Regions from separate parts of the Ruegeria sp. HKCCE4148 genome, predicted to be linked through region 4. Evidence: riboswitches for the same ligand, from Rfam matches in the RefSeq annotation. Region 4 holds a riboswitch; each other region holds the start of a gene.

Region 1 (7,590 bases), on a different contig from region 4:
TATGTTGAAGACCCATTTGGTATCGTATTCGAACTCTACAGCCACTCGTATGAGCTGACCTACTCGTCTGGTGCTTACACCTGAAGCCTGCGAGCATGCTTTGATAAGCGTTAGGGCGACAATGCAGTTGTCGCGCTGGTCCAACACGACCCGCTATATTTCCTTTCGCGCCCTGAGTGCCGCGGTGATTGTCCCGTCATCCAGATAATCCAGCTCTCCGCCAATCGGCACGCCCTGAGCCAGTGAGGTCAGGCGGACCTGCCCCTCCAACTGATCGGCGATGTAGTGGGCTGTGGTTTGGCCATCGACGGTGGCGTTGAGCGCAAGGATAACCTCTGTGATCCCTTCGGCCAGAACCCGATCCTTCAGGCGCGGGATGCGCAATTCGTCCGGGCCAACTCCGTCCAGCGCCGACAGCGTGCCGCCCAGAACGTGATAGCGGCCCTTGAACACGCCAGCGCGTTCCATCGCCCAGAGGTCGGCCACGTCTACGACGACGCACAGCTCTCCGGTTGCGCGGTCCTCGCTGTTGCAGATGTCACAGATATCGGTGGTGCCCACATTGCCGCAATTCAGGCATTCCCGAGCGGTGATTGCGACCTGCTGCATCGCGTCTGAAAGGGGCGTCAGCAGCAGGGCGCGTTTTCGAATCAGGTGCAACACCGCGCGGCGGGCCGAGCGGGGGCCAAGGCCGGGCAGTTTGGCCATCAGGTCGATCAGATTGTCGATGTCGCTGTTCGAACTCACGGTCTGTCCTGCGTATCGCCGGAGGGAAGCTCCGGCGAATCCAATTGTGAAATGATGAAAATCAGAACGGCAGCTTGATGTCTGCGGGCAGGCCCATGCTTTCGGTCAGCTTGGCCATTTCAGCCTGAGAGCGCTCGGCAGCTTTGGTCTGCGCGTCCTTGATGGCAGCCAAAATCAGGTCTTCGACCACTTCCTTGTCGTCACCGTTGAATATCGACGGGTCGATGTCCAGACCTTTGAGCTCGCCTTTGGCGGTCGCCGTCGCCTTGACCAGACCAGCCCCGGATTCACCGACAACCATCATGTTGTTCAGCTCTTCCTGCATTTCGGTCATCTTTGTTTGCAAGTCCTGCGCGGATTTCATCATCTTGGCCATGTCGCCCAGACCGCCAAGCCCGCCGAGTCCTTTCAGCATAGGTATTCTCCTGTGTCTCTGTTTGGTCTCTAGATACGGCCCGTCGAAGCGCGGCACAAGGGTTGTCCCGCCGGTCGGAGAGGTCTTTCAAACCACGCGGACGTCGTGCAAGCCGTCTGTCTCGGTAACCGAGCAGCAGATCGATTTCAGGGTTCTTGGATGGTCGTAGTCCCAGGGACGACCGCGATGCATTGTTGCGCGCTCGTCCCAGATCAATACATCGCCGACGGACCAATGGTGCGAATAGACGTATTCGGGCTGCGTGCAAAACGCGATGGCTTCGTCCAGTAGGGACTGACTTTGTTCATGCCCCATGCCTTCGATGGCAAAGGCGTGCGAGGCGATGAACAGGGCTTCTTCTCCGGTTACCGGGTTCGGCCAAATCGCGCGCCATGGGCGATCTGGCCATCGCGTCATTTTTGGCAGCGCAGCGAGGTCGGCTGAAATTTTTGAACGGGAATGCGACAACCGGTGCCAGATGATGGCGTCCCTAAGAACGGATTTCAGACGATCTGGCATATGCGCCCAAGCGGCGCGGGTCGATGCGATCTCGGTTTCGCCGCCGGATGGCGGGACGACTTTTGCCGTCAGAATATTGATCAGCGCCGGCGTCGGCAGGAACGTGCTGTCTGTGTGCCACAACATGTTGGCCTGCAAATCCAACAGACGCAGATCGTCTTTCGCACGCAGCCCATCCTTGGTTTTGTTTGTCAGTTCGGGAAGCTGAAACTCAACATCGCGACCCGCTGCCATGGCTTCACGGTTTTCCAATGGCCCAAAAAGTTCGGCAAGGCGAATGTGGTCCGCATCAGATATCGATTGGGCCGGAAACAAAAGCACAGAGCGGGTTTCGAATGCGCGCCGGATTTCCGGAAAGTAACGCTGTTTGGTAACGTCGCGCAAATCTAGGTCGTGAACGACCAATCCGAAACGTGGGTGCAGTGGTGATGTTCGCATGAAATCCCTCCCTGGCATCATGGAAGGGTGTACCTGTTTGAAGGGTCGATCTGCTTCGTTTGCGACACGGGATCGAGCGCTTTCGGGTCAGTCTTCTTCGAACGGGTCCCACTCATCTTCAACTTCAGGAAGCGCTTCGGTCTCGACCTGGGCGGCGCGTTGTTCCGGCGTCTCGATCTTTGTGATCTTTGCCTTGGGGAATTGCGCCAGCACCGCCTGAACCAGAGGATGCTTTTCAGCTTCGGCCTTCAAGGCCAGCTCGGCCTCATCTCGCACTTCGGCAATTGTCGGCGTATCCCCGTTCGAGACGATCGAGACAGCCCACCGGTTTCCGGTCCAGCGTTGCAGGGCAGAGCCCAGCCGGGGCGCAAGGTCTGTCGGTGCATTCGTGGCTGGGGTGAACTCGATCCGACCGGGCTGATAAGACACAAGTCGCACGCCGTTTTCCACTTCAACCAGAAGCTTCACGTCGCGGTTGGCGCGGATCAGTTCGACCACGTGCTCAAAGGTCGGGTACCGGGCCAGGGCCGTCTGAGCATCCTGTGCCAATGCGGCAACCGGCGCGCCGCTTGAACCACGTGGGGCCGAGGCGTATGTGGATGCGGGGGTGGCGCTGGCCTGCGCGGGTGTTGCACCCTGCCGAGACATCAAGGTGCCGCCGCTAGGTCCACCTGCCGGAGGCGGCGGGGCGTCCTGCAGCCGTTTGACCAGTTCTTCAGGGCTGGGCAGATCAGCAACATGGGTCAGGCGGATAACGGCCATCTCAGCGGCCATCATGGCATTGGGCGCGGCCGAGACTTCTTCGAGCGCTTTCAGCAACATCTGCCACATCCGGGTCAGAACGCGCATCGGCAGGGCCTCTGCCATGTGTTGGCCACGGCTCCGTTCGTCCGGAGAAACGGTTGGGTCTTCGGCGGCGTCTGGCGTGATCTTCACGACGGACACCCAATGTGTGATCTCAGCCAGATCGCGCAAGACAGCCAATGGGTCAGCACCTTCTGCGTATTGGCCGCTGAGTTCTGTCAGTGCGCCTGCGGCGTCGCCCCGCAGGATCATGTCCATGAGGTCCAGAACGCGGCCACGGTCCGCAAGGCCCAGCATTGCGCGAACCTGTTCGGCAGTGGTTTCACCCGCCCCGTGCGATATCGCCTGGTCCAGCAGCGAGGTTGCATCCCTTGCAGACCCTTCCGCGGAGCGCGTGATCAGCGCCAGCGCATCTTCTGCGATCTCAGCGCCTTCCGCTGACGCGATCTTTTGCAGAAGGCCGATCATATCCTCGGGTTCGATCCGGCGCAGGTCAAAGCGCTGGCAGCGGGACAGAACTGTGACCGGCACCTTGCGGATTTCAGTGGTTGCAAAGATGAACTTCACATGCTCGGGCGGTTCCTCAAGCGTCTTGAGCAGCGCGTTGAAAGCGCTGGTCGAAAGCATGTGGACCTCATCGATGATGTATATCTTGTAACGCGCGCTGGCGGCGCGATAGCGGACACTGTCGATAATCTCGCGAATATCGTTCACGCCAGTTCGGCTGGCGGCGTCCATCTCCATCACATCGACGTGGCGGCCTTCCATGATCGCCACGCAGTGTTCGCATTGGCCGCAAGGTTCGGTCGTCGGGCCGCCATTACCGTCGGGCCCGATACAGTTCATACCCTTGGCGATGATCCGTGCGGTGGTGGTTTTTCCGGTGCCGCGAATGCCGGTCATGATGAAAGCCTGCGCAATCCGGTCCGCTTCGAACGCGTTTTTCAGGGTGCGCACCATGGCATCCTGACCCACCAGATCGGCAAAGGTTTCCGGGCGATATTTGCGGGCGAGAACCTGATAGGCGGGGCTGGGCGTGTCGGTCATGTTTTCTCGGTCGGATTCGGTGCTTCGGCTCAGCGTAGTGGTCGCTGCCTTCCGCGTCCACTGCGAGGCGCGATGATTTTTGATTTAGATTCTGACCGGATTCGCACTAAGCTGGTCCAACAAAATTTATGGTGCATTTTCGTTAAGAGTTCTTGGTGGAGGACACTGGTTTATGTCGCAACTGGTTATCTATGCCCTGCAAGTCGCGGGGGGTACACTTGCCCTGACATCGATGCCCGGACGGGGCGGGGATTATGAAAGGGATCTGGATACGATTGCCGCATGGAAGCCGGGGCTGGTTGTTTCAATGACAACGGACGTCGAGATGCTCCAAAACGGGGCGCAGGAATTCGGCAGCGATATCCAAAGCCGCGCCAGCCGGTGGGTGCATCTGCCGATCGAAGACTTTGGCGCCCCTACGCCTGCAGTTGAAGAGGCGTGGCCCTCGATCAGCGCGGCCGCCCGGCATGCTTTGACGGGTGGAGGGCGGGTACTGGTGCATTGTCGGGGCGGCTGCGGCAGGTCGGGAATGGTTGTTCTGCGGCTGATGGTCGAATGCGGCGAACAGCCAGACAAAGCCCTGGAGCGTTTGCGGGCGCTGCGTCCTTGTGCCGTGGAAACAGACGCCCAATTGGCCTGGGCAGCACAGAATTTTCAGGCTCAAGTCGTATAGTCTTAGGCCGAAATCTGTTCAGGCGCGTGCACGGGTTTGCGAGGCCGCAGCTTTGCAACCTCGATCATCGCGCAGGGTGGGTCTGTAATGATGCCGGATGGCAAGGCGCTGAACGTGTTTCCAAAGATCAGATCGGCGTAAGCGTTCAGGTCCTGCGGCTCTGCTTCAGGCTGTGTATCGCAAAAGATGCGAATTCTGTCTGATTGCGCTCGGAAAGTTGCGTGGCATCCTTGCGTGCAATGTGACAATTCACTGCCACCTTCAAACTCGAACCCGTCGCTTGTGGCGGCTGTGGCCTGCTTCATCGCCTCGGAAATTGAGCGTGCCAGCCGCGCCAGGGCAGGGCAGGTTTTGCCCGTCCGCTGACACACCGTTGCACTGTATTCATGCGTCTTCGTCTTCCAGATCATCCTGCGCCCTCCGCGCGTGGTGGGCAGGAGAGTTGGGTCAGGTGGGACGGCAACGTGCTGTCAGGACCTGCCCGGACACCCCGCCCGAGTTTCGGTTTCAGTTCCGATGGCAGGTCTCCTGACTTGCGGGTCATGGCTTTGCCGACCTTCCCAGCCCTAGGGGCCAGTGGTGTTTTGGCATCGCTCACCGCTTACAGTTGCGGGGGCAGTCGCGGATTTGGTTTGCGCCCGGATGACCAGACTGAACCGCACCGTGTTCCCTTTTCATCCCGACCCCTTGTGGGGGACAGGAACCATCACACAATCGCTAGCGTCTGATCCGGTTCCGAGTCAAGCTGATCTTTTACCCCGACGTGTGGTCATGCTGGATGGGGGGAACGTTCCTCTTTAGTGTTTAAAATATTGAAGCCAAGCAATTCAGTTTTTCAGTGCAGGGTCAGGGATCATGTTGGACGCAGAGCAGACGGTGTTGGCTGAAGATTTCCTTTTCCCATCCGGGTCCACGACCCTTGCAGCACGGTTGTACCGACCGCTGTCAGAGCCTGAAACCGTGGTTGTGCTGAATAGTGCAACGGGTGTGCCGCGCGACTATTATCGCCACTTCGCACAGTGGCTAGCGGCCGAGCGGGGTATGGCGTGTCTGACCTATGACTACCGGGATTTCGGGCATTCTCTGACCGGCCGTATGAAGGATGCGCGTGCAACAATGGCGGATTGGGCTTTGATCGACATGCCAGCGGCGCGGGCGGAAATGCGCAGGCGTTATCCTGATGCGCAGCAATGGACCATTGGTCATTCCGTTGGTGCGATGCTGGGGCCTGTTCAGCCCGACATCGACCAAATCGATCGGATGATTTGCGTGTGTTCGGGGCTCGTAACCCTCAGTGATCACCCATGGCCTTACCGTGGATTGGCCGGTGTTTTCTGGTATGGACACGCACCGGTACTGGTCAAAGCACTTGGCTATCTGCCGGGAAATGCGATCGGGTTTGGTGCGGACTTGCCGGGCTCGGTCTACTGGCAATGGCGCGAATGGTGCACGGCTCCTTTGAATTATGTACCTGAAATCGGACAAAACCTTCCTGAGGCGCGTTGGGACGGCTCCGGTAGACCCGTGGATTTGTTCACTTTCGAGGACGACCAGATGGTCCCGCCCGAAGCTGTCTGGCGGCTTGCCGACCTTTATGGCGCCGAGGCTAAGCGGCACCTGCTTAGGTCTGATGACTTCGGATTGTCAGAGATTGGCCATATCGGAGCTTTTGCTCGGCGTAATGCGGCAGTTTGGCCGAGCCTGATCGCGTGATCAGGCTCGACTTTTGAATTACCGAGTATTTTTCGCTTAACGCCCTTTATGCAGTTTTCGATCCTTCATGACACCCCGCACCATCTTACCGAACGCTTTGTCCCGTGCCCGGGATTGGGCGACGGTTTCCGAGTTGCGCTGATCTTCGCGCCGAAGCTTTCGCCATCGATCCAAGCGGGCAGGGTCAAGCACGCCTTGTTTGATCGCCCGCTGTACAGCACAGCCTGGTTCGGATTCGTGCTGACAATCTGAAAAACGGCAGTTCAGGCCAAGTACGGCGAGGTCCGAGAACACCTCGTCGATACCGTCCTGAGCTTCAAGCAGACGCAATGCGCGCATTCCAGGCGTATCAATCAGCCAGCCGCCGTTGCGCATCCGGTGTAACGCGCGCGCCGTGGTTGTGTGCCGACCGCGAGCGTCGTTCTCGCGAATACCTGACGTCGCCAAATCCTGATCGGTCAAGCCGTTGGACAATGTCGTCTTGCCAACGCCTGACGACCCAACCAGTGCTCCGGTCTGGCCTTTGGGGCACCAGGATAAGACCTTTTCCAATTCCGTTAGGTCTAGCGCGTTGATCGCCAGAACTGTCAGAAACGGGTCCAGAGCCTGCACCTGTTCCGAGAAACGATTGGGGTCATCCGATTGGTCAGCCTTTGTCAGGACAACAACCGGGTAACATCCTGCCTGATGTGCAAGTGCCAGATAACGCTCTAGCCGGGGCAGGTTGAAATCAGCGTTGCACGAACTGACGATGAACAGCACATCGACATTGGCAGCGATCAGTTGCGTCGCAGCGCCTGTACCGGCGGCGCGCCGGTGCAACAGGCTGCGCCGGTCGAGTAGATGTTGCACGCGATTGTCGTCGTCCGTGAGAACCCAGTCTCCGACGGCATAGCTGCCGGTCGATTGATCAAGGGTCAGCAATGGAGATTCGCCCTGCGGATTCAGCCCGATCAGGCGGTCCCTATGAACGGAAGCGATGCGAAAAGGCGTGCACGAAGGATGAGCCGCGTGTTGCGCGGCAAAGTGAGAGGACCATCCAAGGTCCGAAAGTGAAGAATTCATTGGTCTGCCTGTTGTCAGAAACAGCAATCCCAACGGATGGCGATCGCGCATCCCCGGGTCATGTGTTCAGGCAGTCAGCAAGTAGTGTGAGATCAGAACCGCGCTGCCCGAAGGGTTTTTGTTACAATCATAAAGCCCTCCTGTGGCTAAGGTTCATGAAGTGAGAGGT
Region 2 (7,590 bases), on a different contig from region 4:
GATGGAACACCGTCTTCCTGCTCGCCTGCCTCATACCTTTGGGACAGGCCGTGCAGAACACCGGCACAGCTGCATGGATCGCACAGCAAATCATGGTCATTCTTGACGGCTGGCCACTTTGGTCGCTTCAAGCAGGCATTGCCGTTCTGGCAACAGCGTTTTCATTGGTCATGTCGAACGTTGGCGCCACCGTTCTGCTCGTACCACTGGCCGTATCAATTGCCGTGGCTGCAGGAGGCAACCCAGCAGTCTTTGCACTCACAGTCGCCATATCAACCTCGAACAGCTTCATCATCCCGACCCATCAGGTCAACGCACTGATCATGGGTCCGGCCGGATACAAGGTCATGGATTTCGTACGCTCGGGCGGCATTATGACTGCTTTGTTCCTGATCGTTTCGTTGGTGATGATCAACGTCCTGTACTAGCGTAGCAATCGGGGCCGGATTTATGGGCTGACCAACCCCGACTGCCAATGACACCTCACTGGAAAGCCCAGGCTGGACCTTTACGCCGGACCTCGCCCTTGCGGAACAACCTCGTACCCTGGCTCTTCCGGTTCATCATCTTCCATCTCCGGCGGGAAACCGGGGGCTGTGATGTCCAGGCCTGTCGCCTCTTCCAGTCGTTTGATGATATTCGGCGACAGCTCGCGATCCCCATACCGGGCAATGCCATCTTCAAAAATCTTGATCATGACCGGGTTCATTTCCAGAGGCACCCCGGCGCGGTCAGCGACCTCTTGAAACAGACCAATGTCCTTTTTCACCAAGTCCATAGTGAAAGAAATATCGCGCGATCCGTTCAGGATGACCTGACTTTCCGTTTCATGCACAAAGGACGTACCGGACGAGATTTTTATCGCCTCGTATGTTGTGTTCAGATCCATCCCGGCAGCCTTTGCCGTGACCAGCGCTTCGGCGCAGGTGATCAGGTTGGCCGTGGCCAGATAGTTGGTCATCACCTTCAAAACCGAGGCAGAGCCCAATTCACCAGTGTGCAAAACACGCCGCCCCATGGTGGTCAGAAACGGCAGAATTCGCTCAAAAGTCGCACGATCACATCCCGCGAAGATCGAGATATTGCCGGTGGCCGCCCGGTGGCACCCGCCCGAAACCGGGCAGTCCACTGCCGCGCCTCCGCGTTCGATCACCTCGGCCCCCAAACGCTTGACTTCGGCCTCATCGGTTGTCGACATCTCCATCCAGATTTTGCCGGGGCCCACTTCGGGCAGCATCTCTTGCATGACCGCATCTGATGCCGCAGGCGATGGCAAGCAGGTGATGACGGCATCGCAATCGCGCATCAACTGTGCCGGACCTTCGGCTGCCTTTGCGCCAAGGGCGACGAACTCGCCCACCAGATCCGCGTTCAGATCATGCACTATCAGATCAATCCCGTTTCGCAGCAAGGAACCCGAAAGCTTGCCGCCAACGTTTCCCAACCCGATGAATCCTACTTTCATATGTCGCCTCTCCCTGCTGGCTTGTACCCGTCATGCGATCACGGATTTATCTGACCATTCATGCCGCCCAACGACAACCACAGGTCGCTTTTCACACCCACACCCTGATGTTACGCGCAACGCGCTTGACAAGCGGGCCAGCGGTGCCGCATGACCCATTCGTTGGTGTCGGCAAGAGCCGATGAAAAGGGAATGCGTCAACGGATCTTCCGCCAAACGCAGCCGCCCCCGCGACCGTGACCGGAGAGGGTGCCCAATGCCACTGGCCAAGGCCGGGAAGGCGGGACATCCGACAGAGGACCCTGACGTACCGGGCCTCTGACATCCGCAAGCCGGGAGACCTGCCAGCACCCGAAGTTGAAACCGGGCGGGGTGTTCCGGTATCGGGTCCATGTTGCAACACGTGGCCCGCTTGAAACCCCGTCCCCCGCGAAGAGGATTTGGGGGGATGAGAGACATGACTGAGACCACACCGGTCGAACTGCTGGTCTGCACGACCTGCCGCCGCGGGCTGCCCATCGAAGACGATGCGCAACGCCCCGGCACTTTGCTGCACCAGGCATTGGAACAAGCCGAACTGCCTGAAGGCATCACCCTGAAACCTGTCGAATGCCTTTCGAACTGCGATCAGGGCTGTTCTATCGTGCTGCGTGGTGGTCCCGATCGCTGGACCTTCGTTTACGAGAACCTGAACGAATTAGACCATGTCGATGTAATCGTCGACGGCGCAACCAAGTATCTGGCCACCGAAGATGGCCTGGTGAAATGGCGCGAGCGCCCTGAACATTTCCGCAAAAACTGCGCCTCGCGCATTCCCCCGATTGGAGCCTGACATGTCGAATCTCGAAAAACTTCCCGTCACCGTGATCACCGGCTTTCTGGGCTCGGGAAAAACAACGCTGGTCAAACACCTGATGCAGAACCCTCAGGGCAAACGTCTGGCCGTCGTCGTCAACGAGTTTGGCGATGTGGGCGTGGATGGCGATATCCTGAAATCCTGCGCCATCCCGGATTGCCCTGCGGAAAACATCATGGAGTTGGCAAACGGTTGCATCTGCTGCACCGTCGCGGATGACTTCATCCCGACCATCGAGGCGCTGATGGCGCTGGAACCGCGCCCCGAGCATATCCTGATCGAAACCTCTGGCCTCGCCCTGCCAAAACCGTTGTTGAAGGCGTTCGACTGGCCGGATATCCGCTCAAAGATCACTGTCGATGGCGTGATCGCTCTGGCCGATGCCGAGGCCGTCGCCGCCGGTCGCTTTGCCCCGAATGTCGAAGCTGTCGATGCCCAGCGCCTCGCCGACGACTCGATCGATCACGAAACGCCGCTGTCCGAAGTGTTCGAAGATCAGATCTCGTGCGCCGACATTATCCTTCTGACCAAGCCTGATCTTGCAGGGCCCGAAGGTGTGGCCAAGGCCAAAGAAGTGATCGCCGCCGAAGCCCCTCGCCACCTGCCTGTTGTCGAAGTCGCCGAGGGCGTTGTGGATGTCCGCGTTGTACTGGGTCTGGAAGCCGCAGCCGAGGACGACATGGATGCGCGTCCGTCGCACCACGACGGTCACCACGATCACGAGCATGACGATTTCGAAAGCACCATCGTCGAGTTGCCGGAACAAACCGATCCAGCTGATCTGGTCGCCAAGATCGAACGTCTGGCGACCGAGCTGAACATCCTGCGGGTCAAAGGTTATGCGGCAGTACAGGGCAAACCCATGCGCCTGCTGGTTCAGGCTGTGGGCGCACGCGTCCGTCACCAATATGACCGCCCATGGGGACCAGAGGAAGAGCGCCGTTCGCGTCTGGTTGTTATCGCCGAGCATGACGACATCAAAGAGGCCGAAATCCACGCGATCCTCGCGGGCGTCACCGAGGCTGCCGAGTAAACCATGCACGTCGTCTTCCGCGAAAGCCACGGGCTCGAGGAAACCGAGACCCCAACCGATCTGGGCCAAAGCCCGGCGGATCTGGTTGTTTTGTCCTTCTCGGACAGCGACCTCGGCGCTTTCGCGGCGGGCTGGCATCGTGGCGGCGGAACCGAGGGGCGAATGCCGACGCTTCGATTGGCCAATTTGACCGCGCTCAAACACCCTCTGTCCGTCGACACCTATGTCGAGCAGACGTTGGACGGCGCCAAGGGCATTCTGATCCGCCTGATTGGCGGCGTGCCTTACTGGTCCTACGGCTTGCAACAGGTTCTGGCGCTGGCGCATGCTAAGGGCATCGCGCTTGCCGTTCTGCCCGCGGACGGGCGAGAGGATACGCGGCTGGATGACTACTCTACCCTGCCCGTTTCAACGCTGCGCCGTTTGGCCCATCTGTGTGACACCGGTGGTGAGGTCGCAGCGCAAGCCGCATTGGCCCAGATGGCCTTGGCAGCAGGGCTTTATGCCGGGCCGGTGATGGGCGCAAAGACCCTGCCTGAATGCGGCGCATGGTGCCCGGATCGCGGTGTAATCCCAACGGATACCGCGTTCGAAGGCGACGCAAAACGTATCGTCGTCACGTTTTACCGCGCATATCTGACGTCGGCCGACACTGCCCCAGTCGCAGCTCTGATCCGCAGTTTGCGTGCGCGCGGATTTGCGGCAGTGGGCCTGTTCGCACCTTCGCTCAAAGCGCCAACTGCTGCCGATTGGTTGCGCGAGACGCTTGGGGCGTTGACCCCCGCTGCCATCATCAACGCAACGTCCTTTTCGGGCAAAGGCGCGTCGGGCACGTCTCCGCTGGATGCCGCCAATGTGCCGGTGTTTCAGGTCGCTCTGGCCACCTCGCGCCGCAAAGCCTGGGCTGAGGCGGAACGCGGTCTCTCGCCTGCCGACCTTGCCATGCATGTTGTCTTGCCTGAGGTAGACGGACGAATTTCGGCGGGCATCGCCTCGTTCAAAGAACCGGGCAAACGCGATCCTCATCTGGAATACTCCCGCTTTGCCCATCGGGCCGAGGCCGAACGGATCGAAGCCATTATCGACCGGGTATCAGGCTGGCTGCGCCTGAACGACAAACCAAAGACGGATCAGATCCCGGCGCTTGTGCTGTCGACCTACCCCGGGAAAGACTGGCAGATGGCCCATGCGGTGGGTCTGGACGCGCTGGCATCCGCCGAGGCGATGCTGTCCGATCTCCAGAACGAAGGTTATGACACCGCGCCAGCAGAACCGATTGCCGAGACTCTTTTGGACGCTCGGATTTCATGGCCGCTGGACGAGTACTTGCAAGCGCTGACCTATCTGCCCGAGCAATTGCGAACCGACCTTCGAACGGTTTGGGGCAAATGCGAAGACGATCCGGCCTTTGCAGATGGCGCGTTTCACTTTACAGCTCTACGCCGGGGCCAAGCTCTGGTCGCGCTGCAACCCGAACGCGGAACACCGGAACTGCGCGATGACGATTATCACGACCTTTCGCGCACGCCCCGTCACAGCTATGTCGCCTTTTATTTGTGGCTGCGCAAAGGTCTTGGTGCGGACGCGCTGATCCATATTGGTGCGCATGGCACATTGGAATGGTTGCCCGGGAAGTCCGTTGCACTGTCTGCTGATTGCTGGCCCGAAGCGCTGATCCGCGACCTGCCAGTGATCTACCCCTTTATCGTCAATGACCCCGGCGAAGCCGCGCAGGCCAAGCGTCGGATCGGGGCCGTCACGCTGGGCCATATCCCACCGCCGATGAAGGAAAGCGGGACGCCGGACCGGATGGTGCGGTTGGAGTCGCTGCTGGATGAGTTCTCGAACGCAGACGGGTTAGACCCCAAGCGCCGCGACCGTTTGCAAGAAGATATTCGGGACGAAGCGCAGGCCATCGGGCTGGAAAACGATCTTGGGCTCGATCAAGCCACCTGCACAGCCGAGGCGATCACCCGGATCGACCGTTTTGTCTGTGACATCAAGGAAAGCCAATTCGGCGACGGGCTACATATCTTTGGCCGCGTGCCCGAAGTGACAGGCAATTTCGACCCAACGGCTTCGGCCCATGCCGAACGAAGTGCTCTGATCGACGCGCTCGGGGGCAAAAGGATCGAGGCTGGCCCATCCGGCTCTCCCTATCGTGGGCGGTCGGACGTGCTGCCGACAGGGCGGAACCTTTATACAACCGACCCACGCTCGGTCCCAACCCGCGCAGCATATGCGCAGGGCGTCAAACTGGCTGAAGAGCTTGTGCGCCGTCATCTGCAAGAAGAAGGCGATTACCCCAAAGGGCTGATTGTTGACCTGTGGGGCTCAGCCACCATGCGTACTGCGGGCGAAGAATTCGCCATGGCGCTGCATCTTCTGGGTGTAAAGCCTGTTTGGGACAAAGGTTCAGAGCGTGTATCTGGCATCGAGGTGCTTCCGATCACGGATCTCAGTCGCCCGCGACTGGACGTGACGTTGCGCGTGTCGGGCCTGTTCCGTGATGTGTTCCCGACCCTTTCGGCGCTGTACGGTCAGGCCGTTCGTGCGCTGTCTGCGCGCGACGAAGCGCCGGACTGGAACCCCTATGCAGGCTTGGCCCCTACGGCCCGCGTCTACGGCCCGGCGCCCGGCAGTTATGGCGTCAACATGACCCAATTGTCCGAAGTCTACACCGACGAAGCGCGCGTCCAGGCGGGCGAGGCTTGGCTGGAAGCCAGTTCTTTCGCGCTGGAAGGCGAACACATCGCACAGGACAAAGACGGTATCACCCAGCGCGTGGCCAATGCTGACAGCTTTGTTCACCTGCAGGATCTGACCGAAACCGATCTGCTGCTGGCCAATGACTACGCTACGCATGAGGCCGGATTTGCGGCAGCCAAGAAAATCACCGGTGGTAGCGTGCAGCTTTACCATCTGGACAACACAAACCCCGAAATCCCCCGCGCCCGAACCCTGCCGGAAGAGATCAGCCGTGTCGTTCACGCTCGCGCCGCAAATCCCAACTGGATCGCAGGGATGCAACGGCATGGCTTCAGGGGCGCAGCTGAAATCGCGGCGACGCTGGATCACATGGCATCCTTCGCCCATCTGTCCGGGACGGTCGCACCACATCTGTTCGATCTTTACCACGATGCCACTTTGGGCAACGAAGAAGTGGACACCTTCCTGCAAGAGGCCAATCCCCTGGCCCATCAAGCAATGCAGGACCGGTTCCGCGCGTTGCTTGAGGCCGGGCTTTGGAACACCCGTCGAAACTCGATCCGGGCGGATCTGGAGGGCCTGACATGAGCGCTCCTATCGTGCAGGGTTGGTGCCCCGGTGCCCATCGTCCAATGATGTCTGGTGACGGATTGGTCGTGCGGGTCCGGCCCCGGCTTGCACGACTGACAGCGGATCAGGCGCTGGGTCTGTGCGACCTTGCAGATCGGTTTGGCAACGGGTCGATCGACTTGACCAACCGTGCCAATCTTCAATTGCGGGGCGTGGAGGACTATGACCATCAGCCGCTGCTTAAGGAGCTTGCAGCGCTGAACCTTCTGGATGCGGAACCCGGCATCGAGGTGCGACGCAATATTCTGGTCACACCGCTGTATCAGGCTGGTGATTTGACTGCGCGCCTCACCCAGGAACTGATCGACCGGTTGGCAGAGTTGCCTGCCCTGCCCGCCAAGTTCGGCTTTGCCATCGACACCGGACCCGCGCGGCTTTTGAACGCGGATTCAGCGGATATTCGTCTGGAAACGGGCGTTGACGGCCTGATCCTGCGCGCCGATGGCTGCGAAACTGGGCGACCTGTGACCGAGGCCGACGCCATTGATCATATGATCGCGTTAGCCATGTGGTTTTCAAAGATATACACTTCCGAAACTCGCCGCATGGCGCGGGTCATCGACGCGTTGCCGCAGGAATGGCAAGGACATGCGCCGGGCCCCGTCGGCTCAAAACTGCAACCTGGCCCATGTGATCTGGGCGCGCTGTATGGTGCAGCTTTTGGATCGCTGCCTGCGCGCAAGCTTTATGATCTGATTGACGACGGCGGCGCGACTGCCCTGCGTGTCACGCCGTGGCGGCTGATCTTACTGGAAGGCGGGGCGGCGATACCCGCAACAAAGTTTGTCACGGATGCCTCTGACCCGCTGATGACCACCGACGCCTGCCCCGGCGCACCGTTCTGCCCACAGGCGCAGGTGGAAACCCGCGACATCGCCCGCGCCTTGGCCGCGCGCA
Region 3 (7,590 bases), on a different contig from region 4:
GGATCACCCAAAAGGATGCACCCGTACCAGTCTCGGCCAATGTCTTGGCCTGGGGTTCCAGGGCGTGGGCCATCAGGAGGTCATCTTCTTGCGTGCGGCGATGTAAAAGCCGATTCCGAACAAACCAATGATGTAACCGATGCCACCCAGGATCGTTTGCAGATCATTGTGTTCACGATAGGAGGCAATCTCGCGTCGCAGCGGGCGGGTTTCGTCTCGGACCGCCTGAGCAATTGCGGCGCGTTCTTCGTTCGTCAATGATGCAACAGTCACCTGCGTCCCACCTTCCTTAGGGGCAATCATTGCGGCAGTTTCGACCACGTCAGCTTCAACACCCATTATCGCCGCGACATCGGCAGCAGGCATGGTGACTTCTGCCACATGCCCCGCGCCCAAGTCTGCTTTGAACGTGTGTTCTACCGGGTTGGTCGGGGTGTAAAGGAAGAAACCATCTGTATCGGTCAGTGTTCGTCCCAACTCAGCACCATCGGGCCCGTACACGATGACTTTTTGGTTTTGCGCCATATCGCCGTTTGAAAAGCCCAATTCGCCTTCGATTGCATCGCCTGCAGGAAAGACCCCTGCGATAACTTTGTGGGCCAGCGCAGGAAGCGGCATCAGTGACAACGCAAAAACAACGAGCAGTTGCCTCATGCCGATGCGCCTTTATAAAAGAGTTCTGGTTTAACCTGACGAGCCAGTAAAATGGCGAACCCGGTCAGAACCGCTTCGACGGCCATGACAGGGACGTGAGCAAATAACACAAGCTTCGCAGCCGGCAGGAATTCGTCGCCCGACAGCGCCAGCGATACTGCGACAAAAGCCGTCGTAGCTGCGATTGAGAAAGCGCCGCCTATGCCGCCCCAAACTGCTCCTTGAACAGGCGTGCCCTTGGCGATCAGACGACCGAAGATTATCCATGTAAGCACCGCCGGAAGGGCGATGTTGACTGTGTTGATCCCAAGCACTGTCAGTCCTCCAAAGCCGAAGAACACAGCCTGAAGCAGCAAGCCAACAAAAAGCGCCGGAAAGGCCGCCCAGCCGAGCAAAAGCCCGGCCAGACCGTTCAGGATCAAATGCACAGAGGACGGGCCGATCGGAACATGGATCAGTGAGGCGACAAAAAAGCTGGCTGACAACACCCCGGCAGTGGGAATGCGATCCAGGTCCAGCGATTTCAGCCCCATGGCGATCCCGCCTGCTGCCGCGATTGCGCCGCCAATCACAACAGGGTTCGAAAGGGCTCCGTCCACAATATGCATATGGGTTACTCCAGATCCCAGGCGCGGATCCAGATCACAGCGTCCTGACTTAGTTCTTTGCCTTCATGTTCAGTCTTCGGGCCCGAACCCAACGCTGCGAAACCCCAGTAGCCTGCTTTTGGCACGCCAAAGGTGAAATAGCCGTTTTCGTCCGAAATTGCGACCAGTGCGCCGCCTGGCAGTGGGGAAGCAGTTGCGTTTTTTGCGCCGTTTCCGGCCAAGTCGGGTTCCGCGGCCATGTATTCGATTTCAATCTCTACGCCAGCCACTGGGTTGCCCTCGCTCAATACACGTCCCGTGAAGGTCGAGCCAGCGATGATGTTATAGGGCTTGTTCAGCGGCAGTATTTCGGTAGCCAAACCTTGCGGCTGGTCCCAGTCGGTGGGCAGCTCGTTTCGGTTCAGATATGCCTTGGTGACCTGCTGGATATAGATATCCTCAGATTCCTCGTAATAAGGCGCAGGTACCGTTACCACGACGTAATCGCCAGAACGTTTCACTGGAACCGAGCCCAAAAAGGCCTTGGCCGTGTTCTCGGGGCCTTCGAACGTGGTTTCTTCCAACGTACCCAACAAATCGGTCTTTTCGCCGTTGTGGATCACATAAAATTCTTCTGGCTTTTCCAGGGTCATCACGTGCCCGGCTTCAAACGGATGCCAGAAGACCAACTTGACCGGAACGTCACCAGGACGATCAATCATGGTATCTTCGGTGTATTCCAGCAGGAAATGAGCCTGAGCCATCGCAGGCAATGCAATGGCAGCTGTTGCCGCCAACAAAAAGTGTTTCACAAACAAGTCCTTCTCACGTCGCGCCTTCCCCGGCACGCATTGGTTTTTGACATTGGGGAATGCGAAACCATTTGCTCAAATAGGCAAACAGTTTCGGCGCACACCCCGTCGCCGACGATCAACGCCCATTCCGAGGGCGCATGTTCGGCAGGTCTCCTGACTTGCGGGTCAAAACGCTTGGCTGGCCTTCCCGGGCATATCCCAGTGGCACGATCAGCCGCGCTCGCCGCTTACAGTTGCGGGGGCAGTTGCAGAATTGGCGAAGAAAAAGCCGCACTGCATTCCCTATTGCCTCCGGGTGAGTCCCCGGAACCGAACATGGCGCGTTGATGGCAGAAAAACTTGTACACGGTCAACTCTCGTTTGCGGCATCGCTTAGGGCAATACCGAATTTCAATAAGGTGTTTCTGCCGTGTAGTTGCGGCTCGGTGCATAGAGGTGATCAGTGTCACTGTCTGACAATCAGTGCGGTGACCTCAGATTTGATGCCGAAGCATAAGTATCCCGGCTTGTGAAACCAGAAATTTACAATACGCACAAAAATTGGACTTTTCCATTGCCGAAACCGGTTTCGGAAACGCAAAATGATGGAATGACAGCGAATCTCAACACGCGACAGCGACAAATCCGATCCCGGCGCGCCTCGGCGACTGGACGGGTGAAGCTTGATGAACTGGCCGATCAACTCGGCCTTTCGAAAAGCACGGTGTCGCGGGCATTGAATGGGTATTCCGACATCTCAGAATCAACGCGAAAGCGGGTTGAGGTGACGGCGCGCAAGATGGGGTATCGCCCGCTCAGCCACGCTCAGGCCATCCGAACGGGGCGCGTGCGTGCCATTGCAATGGTCATCAACAGTGAAGAACCGGATCGGCACAATCCGTTTTTCCAAGACTTTCTGGCAGGGGCTTGTGAAGCTGCCAGTGCGTCTGACTGGACGATGACAATTTCGACCGCGAAGTCGAAACAGGACATGCTGAACATGCTGGGCCGTTTGGTTGAAGAACGTAAGGCCGACGGATTTATACTGCCGCGAGCCGAAGTCGATGATGCGCGCGTTGGATACCTGAAGGACTTGCAGGTGCCGTTCATCCTTTATGGGCGGACTGGCTATGGTCAGGTCGGGTTTCAGGACGATACGTCGTGGTTTGATATTTCCGGCGAAACAGCCATGAGCGACGCGGTCGAACGTCTGGCCCGTTTTGGTCACAGCCGTATCGGGTTTGTCGGCAGTGATCCAAAGTTCAACTACAGCCACCTGCGTCGGGATGGCTATGTCGACGGGCTTAGGGACGCAGGATTGCCAGTTGATCCCGAATTGATACGCGAAGGGGCCCGCACCCGCGAAGAAGGGGCCGCTGAAGCGCGCGCTTTATTGCGTCTTCCTGTCCCGCCGACCGCGATTGTATTTGCGACAGACCAAGCGGCACTGGGAAGCTACTCTGTCTGCGCAGAATTTGGCCTTGAGATCGGGCGCGATGTCTCGGTTCTTGGATATGACGGGGTCCCGGAATGCCAATACGCCAGCCCCGGGCTAACGACGTTCAGCGTCGACTCTAAACGGGCAGGTGAACGCCTTGCTACGATGCTGATACGTCAGACCCGAGGAGAAGAACCCGCAACTTTGCGCGAACTCAGTCAGGCGGTGCTGATTGAACGCGACTCTGACGGACCGCCGCTGCTGACCTCGAACGAGTTGGCGAAAAAAATCAAACGATCCATGGAAGACAATCGGGGAGGAAACCGACCATGAAACTTACACCAAAAGCAGCCAAGCTGATGCTCGGCTCTTCGTTGGCAATGGCGCTGACGGCAATGTCGGTACAGGCGGACACGATCCGTTTCTGGACGACCGAAGAGCAGCCCGAGCGTCTGGCGAAACAACAGGAAATGGCCGACCAGTTCAAGGCGCAGACCGGCACGACCGTTGAGGTGATCCCTGTCACAGAAACAGATTTGGGCACCCGCGCGACAGCAGCTTTTGCCGCAGGTGACTTGCCAGATGTGGTCTACCACCCGTTGCAGTACGCCCTGCCGTGGGCCGAAGCTGGCATTCTGGACACCGAAGCTGCGACCGAAGTGATCGAAGAACTGGGCGCTGATACTTTCGCTCCGGGTGCTTTGGGCATGGCTGCGTTCAATGGTGAAACCGCCTCGGTTCCGGTGGATGGCTGGACGCAAATGGTTGTGTACCGGAAGGACCTTTTTGAAGAGGCCGGTCTGGAAGCGCCCGACAGTTTTGCAGATATTCAGGCCGCACTTGAGGCGCTGCACAACCCGCCAGAAATGTATGGCTTTGTCTCGGCCACAAAAGTTGACGAGAACTTCATGAGCCAGGTGCTGGAGCATGTATTCCTGGCAAACGGCGTCAGCCCGGTTGGCCCCGATGGCTTCCAGCCGCTTGATGAGGCCAAGACCACCGAGGTTTTGGATTTCTACAAGGCCATTTCCAAAGCCTCGCCTCCGGGTGAACTTTTCTGGAAGCAATCGCGTGAGCTGTATTTCGACGGTAAAGCCGCGATGATCATCTGGTCGCCTTTCATTCTTGATGAACTGGCCGGTCTGCGGGACAGCGCCCCTCCGACCATCAACGACGACCCGACATCGCGCGATCTGGCCAGCAAGACCGGTATCGTGACCAAATTGTCGGGCCCGTCGAACCCCGATGGCGCGGCCTGGGGCGACGTGCGGTATTTCGGTATCACCAATGATGCGGACACCGACGCGGCCATGGAATTCGTAAGGTTTGCCATGGATGACGGCTATACCCAGACGCTGGCCATTGCGCCTGAGGGTAAGTTCCCCGTGCGCCGTGGTAATGCAGACAATCCGACTGCATTCTCTGAAGCCTGGGCGGAACTGCCTGTCGGTGTCGACCGTAAGGCCCCTCTGGGCGAGTTGTATGAACAGGCGATGATCGATGAGATCGTCGGTGGTCTGGACGTGGCGCAGCGTTGGGGCGTAGCCGAGGGTCAATTGGCGCTGGCGTCGAAAATGATCAACTCTCAGGCCATCAATCGTGTTGTACGTCAGTACATTGATGACGAGATCGACGCAGCCGCAGCGGTTGCAGCCATGAACGAAGAACTGGCGAAGGTTCAGTAATCAAGTGGCATCTGCAGCGGCGTGCGCGCCGCTGCACTTAACCCTTCGAGGTACCCCATGACTTCGGCCACCCCACCGACCGGAACCGGGGCGTTAGCCAAACGCGAGGCGCGTCTGGCCTGGACGCTGCTGGCTCCGACCGTGATCAGCGTATCGCTTGTGGTGATCTTGCCTTTGCTGGCAATCTTCTGGATCAGCTTCAAGCCATTTACCCTGTCCGATCTCCGCCCACCCGCACCGGTTGTGCGTGAAAGCCTGCGCGGATCGGGCGACGATCTGCGGATTGAATACCGTCTGCGCAACTCTAGTCAGGAGATCGCAATCGACGGCGTCACCCTTAGTGACGTTCTGCCCGACGGTGTCGTTGCGGGGGACGTTGCCGCCCCCTGCGTTTTGGACGGGCAGGACCTGTTTTGTGACTTCGGCACTCTGGAAGGGGGCCAGCGTGAGCGTATCCGCATTCCTGTTGCCGTCGACGGCGATCCCGATGCCTTTGAAGACGTGGTCGAAGCGTCAGAACCGCGTTTGACTGGTAGTGGACCGAACGTTCTGACCAACTTTGAATTCAGCCTCGAAAACTATGCTCGCGTCTTTGACGGAGCTGAGTTCTGGGGCGTGCTTTGGGTAACGTTGTTTTACACGGTGTTCGGGACCATTGGCGCCTTGGTTATGGGCCTGTTTGCAGCGCTTTTGCTGAACAAGAGCGTCAAAGGGCAGGGGGTCATCCGGGGCCTTTACTTGTTTCCCTATGTCGCTCCTGTCATTGCGGTGGCCTTTACCTGGGTCACGCTGTTTGATCCGTTTTCGGGTTCAGCCAATGCGCTCTTGATCCAGATGGGTCTGACCAGTGCGCCGATCAACTTTTTCGGCGAACGCCCTCTGGCACTGATCATGGTCACGGTGTTCGAAATCTGGCGCTATTTCCCGCTGTCTTTCCTGTTCATTCTGGCGCGGATGCAATCCATTGATAGCAGCATGTATGAAGCCGCTGATATGGATGGAGCGTCGCCCTTCCAGAAGTTCTGGTTGCTGAGCATCCCGCAATTGTTGGGCATCCTGTCGGTACTGTTCCTTCTGCGCTTTATCTGGACGTTCAACAAGTTCGACGACATTTTCCTGCTGACCGGTGGTAATGCGGGTACCCGCACACTGACTGTGAATGTCTATGAGCAGGCGTTTGCGATCTCAAACATCGGGGCAGGCGCGGCGGTGGCCGTGGTCATCCTGCTGTGCCTGATCGCCTTCAGCTTTGTCTTCTTCCGCTTCATCAGCCGTGAGGAGGGTTTGTGATGCGCAAAGGTTTCATCACTGGCCCGGTTCTGGGCGCACTCTGGTTGGTCATCATTTCAACCACCGTTTCCGTCACCATGTCCTTCGCCACGGGCGCAGCGTTTCGCCCGCAGGTGGGGTTGAGCCTGATCTGGGGCGCGGTGGCAGGTCTTACCTATGTTGCGTTTCCGGCGCGTCATGCTCCGGCGCGTTTGGCGATCTCTGTGCTGCTGGGTTTGTCTTGCCTAAGCGGTTTGGGTCCCGTTCTGATTGGTCCGGATACGACGCTGCAGGCAAGCCTAACTACTGTCATCGCTGTTGCGGTTGTCATGCACCTGTCATTGGCCGAGATCCTTAAGGAACTGCCCTTCACCGAACTGACACGCCATGAATTCGAAGATGCGGTGATCCGCTTTTGCACCGGATTCGGGTACATCTTTTTCACGGCAATTGTCGTCATCCCCTTCTATGTGATGGTGATGACCAGCCTGAAATCTCAGCAGGCGCTATTGCAGAACCCGCTGGATTTTTCCGTTGATCTGAGCCAGGGCACTGCACTGTTCCGCAGCTATACCGAGCTGTTCCGCGACTTCAATTTCGGCACTTATCTCTGGACGTCCTTCTACGTCTCGGTCCTGACAGTATTCATCACGTTGCTGTTCAGTGTCCCCGGTGCCTACGCGGTGGCGCGGTTCCGGTTCAAAGGGCAAAAGGCGTTTTCGCGGTCGATCCTGCTGATCTACATGGTTCCGATGATCGTTCTGGCGCTGCCGATTTATATCGCGTTTTCGCTTACGGGCCTACGGAACTCGATCCTCGGCATTGTCATGATCTACCCGGTCACGACGATCCCCGTCGCGCTTTACATGCTGCAAGGCTATTTCCGTGGTCTGCCCACCGAAGTGGAAGAGGCTGGTCTGATGGATGGTCTGTCGCGTCTGGCCGTGATTTGGAAGATCACCCTGCCGCTCAGCCTGCCTGCGCTGGCCTCGGTCTCGCTCTATGTCTTTATGATCGCCTGGAATGAATTCTTGCTTGCCTTCATGCTGCTGGACGATCCGTCGAAATTTACCCTGACCCGAGGCGTCACGATGCTGAACTCCTCGGAAATTCCCCGACAACATCTCATGGCTGGCGCGGTAATCGCCACTTTGCCGATCATG
Region 4 (7,590 bases):
ATCCGCGCAACGGCCCGCGCGATGCATCACGTTTTGCTGGCGCATGGTCGCGCCATTCAGGCCATGCGTAGTCTTGGGATGAGCAATCTGGGCGCGGTGTTCAACCTCGAATGGGCAGACCCGGCCGATGACAGCGTCGAGGCGCGGCTTGCTGCGGACCGGTATGATGCGATTTACAATCGGTTCTTTCTTGGTGGCGTCTTCAAGAAACAGTACCCCAAACTGGTGTTGGATGGGCTTGAGCCACACTTGCCATCTGGTTGGCAGGACGATTTTGAAACGATTGGGACTCAGGTCGATTGGTGCGGGTTGAACTACTACACCCGAAAGTTGATTGCCCCGAGCGATACCGCGTGGCCCAGTTTGACCGATGTTCCCGGACCACTGCCAAAAACGCAGATGGGGTGGGAAATTGACCCTTCCGCCCTGACCCGATTTCTTATTCGAGCACAGAAGGACTATACGGGCGGGCTACCAATCTATATCACCGAAAACGGAATGGCGAGCGCAGAGCGCGTGCGGGATGAGGACCGTATCGAATATCTTGATACACACCTTGCAGCCGTGCTGGACGCTTTGGCACAAGGTGTTCCGGTTAAAGGCTATTTTGTCTGGTCTCTGCTGGACAATTACGAATGGGCCTTCGGGTACGAGAAAAGGTTTGGACTGGTGGACGTGGATTTTGAAACTCTGGAAAGAACGCCCAAAGCGTCGTTCGCGGCGCTGAAATCCGCCCTTTCAGAGGGGCAGAACGTCTCTCTTCCGTTAGCGCAACCATCTGGTTCTGTGCATGAACACTGGAATTTGGTTGCAGACATTGGCGGAACAAACACCCGTCTTGGCGTTGTGACAAATGGCGAGCTAACGGACCTGCGCAAGCACCCTACGGGCACATTGGACGATCTGCTGAACGCATTTCACTCTCTGCGAGATGAGGTTGGCACAAATCCTCAGGCGGTCGTTGCTGCTGGGGCTGGTCCTGTAAGAAACGGAGTCATCCGTCTTACAAACGCTAATCTGGACTTGTCCGAGGTTGAACTGGCGCAGGCGACCGGGGCGGAGCATACTTTTGTTATTAATGACTTCACAGCGGCAGCTTGGTCAGTTGCTGACGTCAAACAGAACGAAGTTTCGGTTTTGCAAGGTCAGGCGAAACCGCCTGTGGGCACGCGTTTGGTGGTTGGCCCCGGCACTGGGCTTGGTGTCGGAGCTTTGTTGTTTTCTGAAGGGCATTATCACACGGTTTCCGGCGAAGGCGGCCACGTGGGACTGTATCCGCGTCACCGCGACGAGGTAGAGATCTTTGAAGCAGCCCGCCGAATTGCACCTGAATGCTTTTTCGGGAACAGCCTGGCTCTGGAAGCGGAAATGTTCCTCAGCGGAACGGGCTTGCCCATCCTGTATCAAGCCGTTGGATTGGCGGCTGGAAACGCACAGCCTTCATTGCGCTCTGCCAAAGAGATTTTGGCCGAAGCCCGCGATGCCTCGGACCCCATCGCAGTCAAAACAGCGCAGATGTTCACCACGCATCTGGGCGCACTTATGGGCGACATGGCAGTTACTCTGATGCCTGCCGGTGGGGTATTTCTTGTGGGCGGCGTCGCCGAGAAAAACCGTTGGCTCTTTGATCAGGACTTTAAGGATGCGTTCAACGGCGGTGGACGTTTTAGTGAGTTGCGAAAGTCATTGAACCTGTACGTCTCAGAACAAGCCGAATTTGGCATCATTGGTGCAAACAACTTTTGCAAGAACGCCCTCAAGCGTTAAGCGACGTGCCCCACAAGAACTCCAGGAAAGGACTGTCGAATGATCTTGTGTTGCGGGGAAGCCCTGATTGATATGATCGCCGAGCCGACAGTTTTCGGTGCGCACGGCTTTGTTCCGCATACCGGCGGGGCGATCCTGAATACAGCAGTCGCCATGGGGCGTCTAGGCGTATCTGTGGGGATGCTGACGGGCATTTCAACGGACATGTTCGGCCAGCAGTTGATCACCGCATTAAACGCCAGTCACGTTGATACATCGCATGTGATCGTCTCGGATCGCCCCAGCACACTTGCCTTTGTTCAACTTCAAGATGGGCACGCAACCTACAGCTTTGTCGATGAAAACACGGCTGGGCGTATGTTGACGCCGGAAGATATGCCAGATCAGCTTCCAGCAGTCTCTGCTTTGTATCTAGGGGGTATTAGTGTGGCGTGTGAGCCCTGCGCGGATGCCTACGCGTCATTGTTGAAGCGTCATGGTGGCGAACGTGCGGTGATGCTGGATCCGAACATCCGTCCGGGCTTCATCGAGGATCAGGCCCGGTTTCGAACACGCCTGAACCACATGATCGCGCAATCCGATATCGTCAAAGTTTCCGACGAGGATCTGGACTGGATCATTCCCGGTACCGAGCCCGAGTCGGCGAAAGCCGCGTTGTTGTTGCAGGCCGGGCCAACGGCCCTGATAGTGACCCGGGGCGGTGATGGCGCACATGGGTATCTGGCAGATGGATCAAAGGTTTCGGTGCCGGTGAAACAGGTGCAGGTCGTAGACACGATCGGTGCCGGCGATACGTTCAATGCTGGTGTGCTCACCGCACTCAGCCGTGCTGAGAAACTGACCAAACAAGGCGTGCGAAACCTGACCCCAGAAGCGTTGCGCGCGGCCATGGAACTGGGAGCCGAAGTCGCCGCTGTAACCGTATCCCGTGCCGGGGCCGAGCCGCCCTGGGCGCATGAGCTTTAATTCTTGGAAAAACCAATGAAACGATCCGAAATTAACCGCATCAAGTCCGAAGCGCAGGCTTTCATACAATCCTTTGGAGCCGTGTTACCACCTTTTGCCGATTGGTCGCCCGATCAGATGCGAAGTCCTGTAGCTGAAACGATCCGCAGTCGGGGGCTGGGCTGGGACATCACCGATTACGCTCAGGGTCGGTTTGACGAACTCGGCCTGTTCCTCTTCACTCTGCGCAATGGTGAGGTGAATGATCTGAAATCAGGTCGCGGGATGTTGTATGCGGAAAAATTGCTGATCTCGAAAGATAAACAACTGTCTCCGATGCATCGTCACATCGTAAAGGCCGAGGACATCATCAATCGCGGCGGGGGTGATCTGGTGCTGGAGATTTACGCATCTGACCCTGACGGGGGCATCGACCGGAACACGCCAGTGACGGTACCCAGCGATGCCTGCCCTGTTACGTTGCAACCAGGTGAGCATTTGCGGCTGAAACCGGGGCAAAGCGTGACCCTTATGCCGGGTGTCTGGCACGCATTCTGGGCAGAACACGGCGATTGCCTTATTGGAGAGGTTTCGACTGTGAATGATGACCGTACGGATAATGTCTTCGAAGATTCCATCCCTCGGTTTTCACAGATCGAAGAAGACGCTGCGCCGGACTTCTTGTTGGTTTCCGACTATTGATATCAACCAGGCTAGAACCGGCCAACGTGAATGTGAGCCGCGCCCAGATGTTTTGGATCGGCTCGACTGCTTCTCCTTCTTGACAAGTCCAGCACCGCCAGCCTAGCTGAGTTGGATGGTTCCGAAAGGGATGAAAATGGGAATACGGTGCGGCGCTGTATTGCGCCAAGTCCGTGACTGCCCCCGCAACTGTAAGCGGAGAGCGACGCCACTGCGCCACTGACCCCGAAAGGGTTGGGAAGGTGGGCCAAGCTTTGACCCGCAAGTCAGGAGACCTGCCATCCGATGTTTAACCAACCCGGGGCGGGGCGTCCTGGAAGGAGGCTTTGATGGCACGGTTTTCGCGTGTTTCCATTTTTGGCACCTTCTGTCCGCGCTTGGTTTCAAGCAGAGCGGACAATGCAACAGGTGACTGATAGCTTTATCCTCAACCCCAATACCTATTGTGCTGTGGCCTCGCGAAAAGATCGCGATTCTCAAAATAGTAATGTTATAACATTGTATTGTAGTTTGATCAGCGGTAACCGGTGCGCACAATGACGAAAACTGCAGATCATTTCCTACTTGTATGCACGACATGCACAGGCGCGATGTCCACCGATCAAGTGAGTGGCGCATTGGCGCGAAAACTGCCCGAAGGGTTTGCAATCCGGGAGGTCGCGTGCATGGCGGGCTGCGACCGGCCAACCACCGTCGGTTTTCAGGCACCGGGCAAGGCGCAGTATTTGTTTGGTGACATCGTTTCGGAACAGGATCTGGATGCAGTGGTGGAATTCGCCGGGCAATATCAGCTCAGTTCCGATGGTTGGACAAACGCAACTGACCGCCCGCTAACACTGTTCACCAAAACCTTGTCGCGCATGCCTGCCTTGCCATCGCAGAGGTCGTCATGAGTTTCCTGGCTGTCGAAAACCTAGAATATTATGCCTTGAACGGTGATGTGCTGCTTCAGGATGTGTCCTTTGGCTTGGAAGAAGGATCAATTCTGGCGATTGCGGGACCGAATGGGGCTGGGAAGACTACGCTGCTCAAGCTGCTTTGCGGAATCGAACGTATTGCGCTGGGTGATGTGCAGATAAAAGGTCAAAGCCTGCGCACCTTGTCGGCCCATGAACGCGCGCGGACGATCGCTGTGGTTGGCCAACAGGAAATGCCGGATAGTCGGTTGCGATTGCACGACTATGTTGCACTTGGCCAAATTCCGATCAAGGCTGACAAGTCCGCGTCTGAGCACAGGGAAGATCTTGACCGGGTTTTGGAAACAACGGGTTTAATGCACCTTTCCCGCAAACCTATGGGTCAGCTATCGGGGGGTGAGAGGCAACGGGCGCATATCGCACGTGCGCTGGCTCAAAACCCGTCTCTGTTGTTTCTGGACGAGCCGACCAATCACCTAGACCCGGATGCCAAGGGGCACATGTTGTCTTTGGTCGCTGAATTGGGCGTGACGGTTGTCATGATCGTCCACGATCTGGTCATGATCCCGGAATTTGCCACTCATGTGGCGTTAATGAAATCAACACGTCTGACAGGGTTTGGCCCTGTCAACGATGTTCTGACAACGGATCGTGTCCGCGACACGTTTGGAGTGGATTATCTGTGTTTCCAGCATGAGGGCCGCATGATCCCTGCTCTGGATATTCGAAAACGTAAACTGTCATCATAACAGGAGCTTACAATGATGCAGAAACTCTGGCCTGTGGCTGTGTTCACTGGCCTGGCAAGCGGCGCAGCCGCGGATGCCATTACAGTGGACAATTGCGGCGAGCCACTGGTTTTTGAAACAACGCCAGAACGGCTCGTTGTTCACGACATGAACATGACTGACATGGCGTTTGCTTTGGGTCTGCAAGACAAGATCGTCGGCCTGACCGGCATCACAGGCTGGTACAAGACCAGCCCGGATTTTGATGCACAGCGCGGCGACATCCCCGAGTTGGCTCCGAAATATCCTACAGTTGAAAACCTTGTCTCTGTCGAACCCGATATGTTTTTCGCTGGTTGGTATTACGGAATGCAGCCAGGTGGCGAAGTGACCCCAGACACGCTGGAACCCTTTGGCATCAAGACCATGGTCTTGACCGAAAGCTGCGTGCACCTGAACAAAGACCGCCCCGAAGCCAGCATGGATCTGCTGTTTGACGACGTCCTGCGTTTGGGCCAGGTGATGGGTGTCGAGGCTAAGGCGGAAGACCTTGTCTTGGGCTGGAAAGTCCAGTTGGATGCCCTTGAGGCAAAAACCGCCGATCTGGATAAACCTCGTGTTTTCCTGCTGGACGGGCCGGCAGATGCGCCTTTTACCGCAGGTAAATTCGCCATCCCGGACGCCATGATTGCCGCTGCGGGGGGTGTAAACGTCACACATGACATGGATACCAGCTGGGGTCGCACCTCTTGGGAAACCGTGGCAGCCGCAAACCCGGAATTCCTGGTGCTACTGGACTATCAAACAGGAAATGGTGCAGAAGATACCTTCCAGTTTCTGAAAGATCATCCTGTCATGTCACAAACCGATGCAGTCAAGAACGCGCGCTGGATCGGCCTGCGTTACGAGGAATTGACACCCGGACCGGCAAATATTGAAGCCATTGAAAAGATGGCCAATGCGATGCATCCGGAGACCAACTGACATGGTCCATTTGGGCCGATCGATCTTGCTGGGGGCGGTCATTCTGACCGCCCTTTTGCTGCTGTCTACGATCTATGGCACAACCTCGATCCCAATGGCCGAGGTCTTTACCGCCATTGGCTTGGGGACCGGCCTGACAGAAGGTGAAATGTCCCCGGTGCATCGGATCGTTTTCGACCTTCGCCTCCCCCGAGCCTTGTTCGCCGCTGTGATCGGCGCAGGGCTGGGCGTAGTTGGCGTGGTTTTGCAAACAACCACGCGCAACGATCTGGCCGATCCGTTCCTTTTTGGCCTGTCCTCGGGGGCGGCGGCTGGGGCCGTTCTTGTCATAACGGTCACTGGCGATGTGCTGGGGGTCTGGACCCTGCCTTTGGCGGCGTTTTGCGGGGGGCTAATAGCCTCTGGCATTGTTCTGGCTCTGGTTCAGGGTTTGCGCACAAGTGCGCCGGAAAAGCTGATCCTGGCCGGTTTGGCTGTGTCTTTCCTGTTTTCCGCGATTACAAATTATTTGATTTTTTCCGGCGACAGTCGTGCGGCGCATTCGGTTATCTTCTGGATGCTGGGCGGATTGGGTCTTGCCCGATGGCAGACCTTTCCACTGGTCCTGACCGGGCTTGCCCTGATCCTAAGCTACGCGCTTTATCGCAGTCGCTGGCTGGATGCCCTTTTGACCGGAGATTTCACTGCGTCGTCACTGGGAATTCCCGTCCAGGGTCTTCGATTCCGAATGTTCTTTGTGGCTGCGTTGGCTACGGCCAGTTTTGTGTCCGTGGCTGGTGTCATCGGATTTGTTGGGCTGATGGTGCCTCATATTGCGCGCGGCATTGCTGGTACGCTGCACCGAAACCTGCTGATTACCTCGGCCATCGTAGGGGCGATTCTGCTGACGCTGTCGGATATTCTGTCCCGCCTGCTCTTGGCCCCACAGGAACTGCCCGTGGGTATCGTGACAACGTCTATCGGGTCTCTTTTTGTTTTCCTGTACCTGTTCAAATCCGCGCGTGGTGACTGACCTCAGACACCGTCCTGCGTGTCCGATCCATGCGACAAGAGCTCTTGCACCAAAGGGTTCGGGAACCGGCGTTTGAACGTGATCGCGTGGAAGTTTTCCTTGATTTTCGGGTGCTCTTGCGCCTCGACCAGACGACCCGAAATCAACTCATCCTGAACAACGATCGGAGCCACCAGAGCCAGCCCGATATCCTCCCGTGCAAGCAGCCGCATCATCGCCATGTCGTCCACCTCGGCTGCCACCTGAGGGCGCACCGACATGCGGCTGGCCATGGCATCAAAAGCCGTGCGGACACTGTTGTTCGTTGTGGGCAGGATGAAGGGTTGTTCTTCCAATAGATCCCGTATTGAACGTGTCGGTTTCAGACGATCGGGGGTTCCGACGATGCTCACCGGTTGTTCGGCCAAATGATGAGTGACAAAGCTGGTCAAACTGTCGCTTGCGGGTTCGTGGTTCATCAAGACCAGGTCGAAATTCAGCGTTTCGAGCCCCTCCAGCAACTCGCTTGGGCTACCGGACCTTAAAATAACCTCGA

What was found. A riboswitch is a leader RNA that binds a small molecule or an ion and turns the genes downstream of it on or off. The one in region 4 is predicted to bind cobalamin.
Region 1: linked by a shared signal. The riboswitch ahead of I9187_RS02445 (hypothetical protein) and the one ahead of I9187_RS08010 (DUF1636 domain-containing protein) in region 4 are both predicted to bind cobalamin.
Region 2: linked by a shared signal. The riboswitch ahead of I9187_RS04630 (DUF1636 domain-containing protein) and the one ahead of I9187_RS08010 (DUF1636 domain-containing protein) in region 4 are both predicted to bind cobalamin.
Region 3: linked by a shared signal. The riboswitch ahead of I9187_RS17500 (DUF4198 domain-containing protein) and the one ahead of I9187_RS08010 (DUF1636 domain-containing protein) in region 4 are both predicted to bind cobalamin.

What each region holds. Positions count from the first base shown of each region.
Region 1 is NZ_JAEDOS010000001.1:481,223-488,812, forward strand. It holds gene I9187_RS02415 (lactoylglutathione lyase family protein) at 1-84, shown strand, start outside; gene recR (recombination mediator RecR) at 154-747, opposite strand; gene I9187_RS02425 (YbaB/EbfC family nucleoid-associated protein) at 809-1,162, opposite strand; gene I9187_RS02430 (TauD/TfdA family dioxygenase) at 1,250-2,119, opposite strand; gene I9187_RS02435 (DNA polymerase III subunit gamma/tau) at 2,207-4,003, opposite strand; gene I9187_RS02440 (protein-tyrosine phosphatase family protein) at 4,143-4,643, shown strand; gene I9187_RS02445 (hypothetical protein) at 4,646-5,053, opposite strand; cobalamin riboswitch at 5,144-5,366, opposite strand; gene I9187_RS02450 (hypothetical protein) at 5,499-6,356, shown strand; gene rsgA (ribosome small subunit-dependent GTPase A) at 6,393-7,421, opposite strand; RNA gene ffs (signal recognition particle sRNA small type) at 7,580-7,590, opposite strand, start outside.
Region 2 is NZ_JAEDOS010000001.1:940,722-948,311, reverse strand. It holds gene I9187_RS04640 (SLC13 family permease) at 1-428, shown strand, start outside; gene I9187_RS04635 (NAD(P)-dependent oxidoreductase) at 509-1,465, opposite strand; cobalamin riboswitch at 1,612-1,829, shown strand; gene I9187_RS04630 (DUF1636 domain-containing protein) at 1,923-2,297, shown strand; gene cobW (cobalamin biosynthesis protein CobW) at 2,299-3,354, shown strand; gene cobN (cobaltochelatase subunit CobN) at 3,358-6,651, shown strand; gene I9187_RS04615 (cobalamin biosynthesis protein CobG) at 6,648-7,590, shown strand, end outside.
Region 3 is NZ_JAEDOS010000008.1:7,132-14,721, forward strand. It holds gene cbiQ (cobalt ECF transporter T component CbiQ) at 1-73, opposite strand, end outside; gene I9187_RS17490 (cobalt ABC transporter permease) at 73-654, opposite strand; gene cbiM (cobalt transporter CbiM) at 651-1,262, opposite strand; gene I9187_RS17500 (DUF4198 domain-containing protein) at 1,268-2,053, opposite strand; cobalamin riboswitch at 2,182-2,385, opposite strand; gene I9187_RS17505 (substrate-binding domain-containing protein) at 2,646-3,806, shown strand; gene I9187_RS17510 (extracellular solute-binding protein) at 3,803-5,158, shown strand; gene I9187_RS17515 (sugar ABC transporter permease) at 5,216-6,448, shown strand; gene I9187_RS17520 (carbohydrate ABC transporter permease) at 6,448-7,590, shown strand, end outside.
Region 4 is NZ_JAEDOS010000002.1:594,705-602,294, forward strand. It holds partial or broken gene I9187_RS21890 (GH1 family beta-glucosidase) at 1-741, shown strand, start outside; gene I9187_RS21895 (ROK family protein) at 787-1,767, shown strand; gene I9187_RS08000 (carbohydrate kinase) at 1,807-2,733, shown strand; gene I9187_RS08005 (D-lyxose/D-mannose family sugar isomerase) at 2,749-3,414, shown strand; cobalamin riboswitch at 3,514-3,712, shown strand; gene I9187_RS08010 (DUF1636 domain-containing protein) at 3,951-4,307, shown strand; gene I9187_RS08015 (ABC transporter ATP-binding protein) at 4,304-5,080, shown strand; gene I9187_RS08020 (ABC transporter substrate-binding protein) at 5,093-6,043, shown strand; gene I9187_RS08025 (iron ABC transporter permease) at 6,045-7,055, shown strand; gene I9187_RS08030 (LysR family transcriptional regulator) at 7,058-7,590, opposite strand, start outside.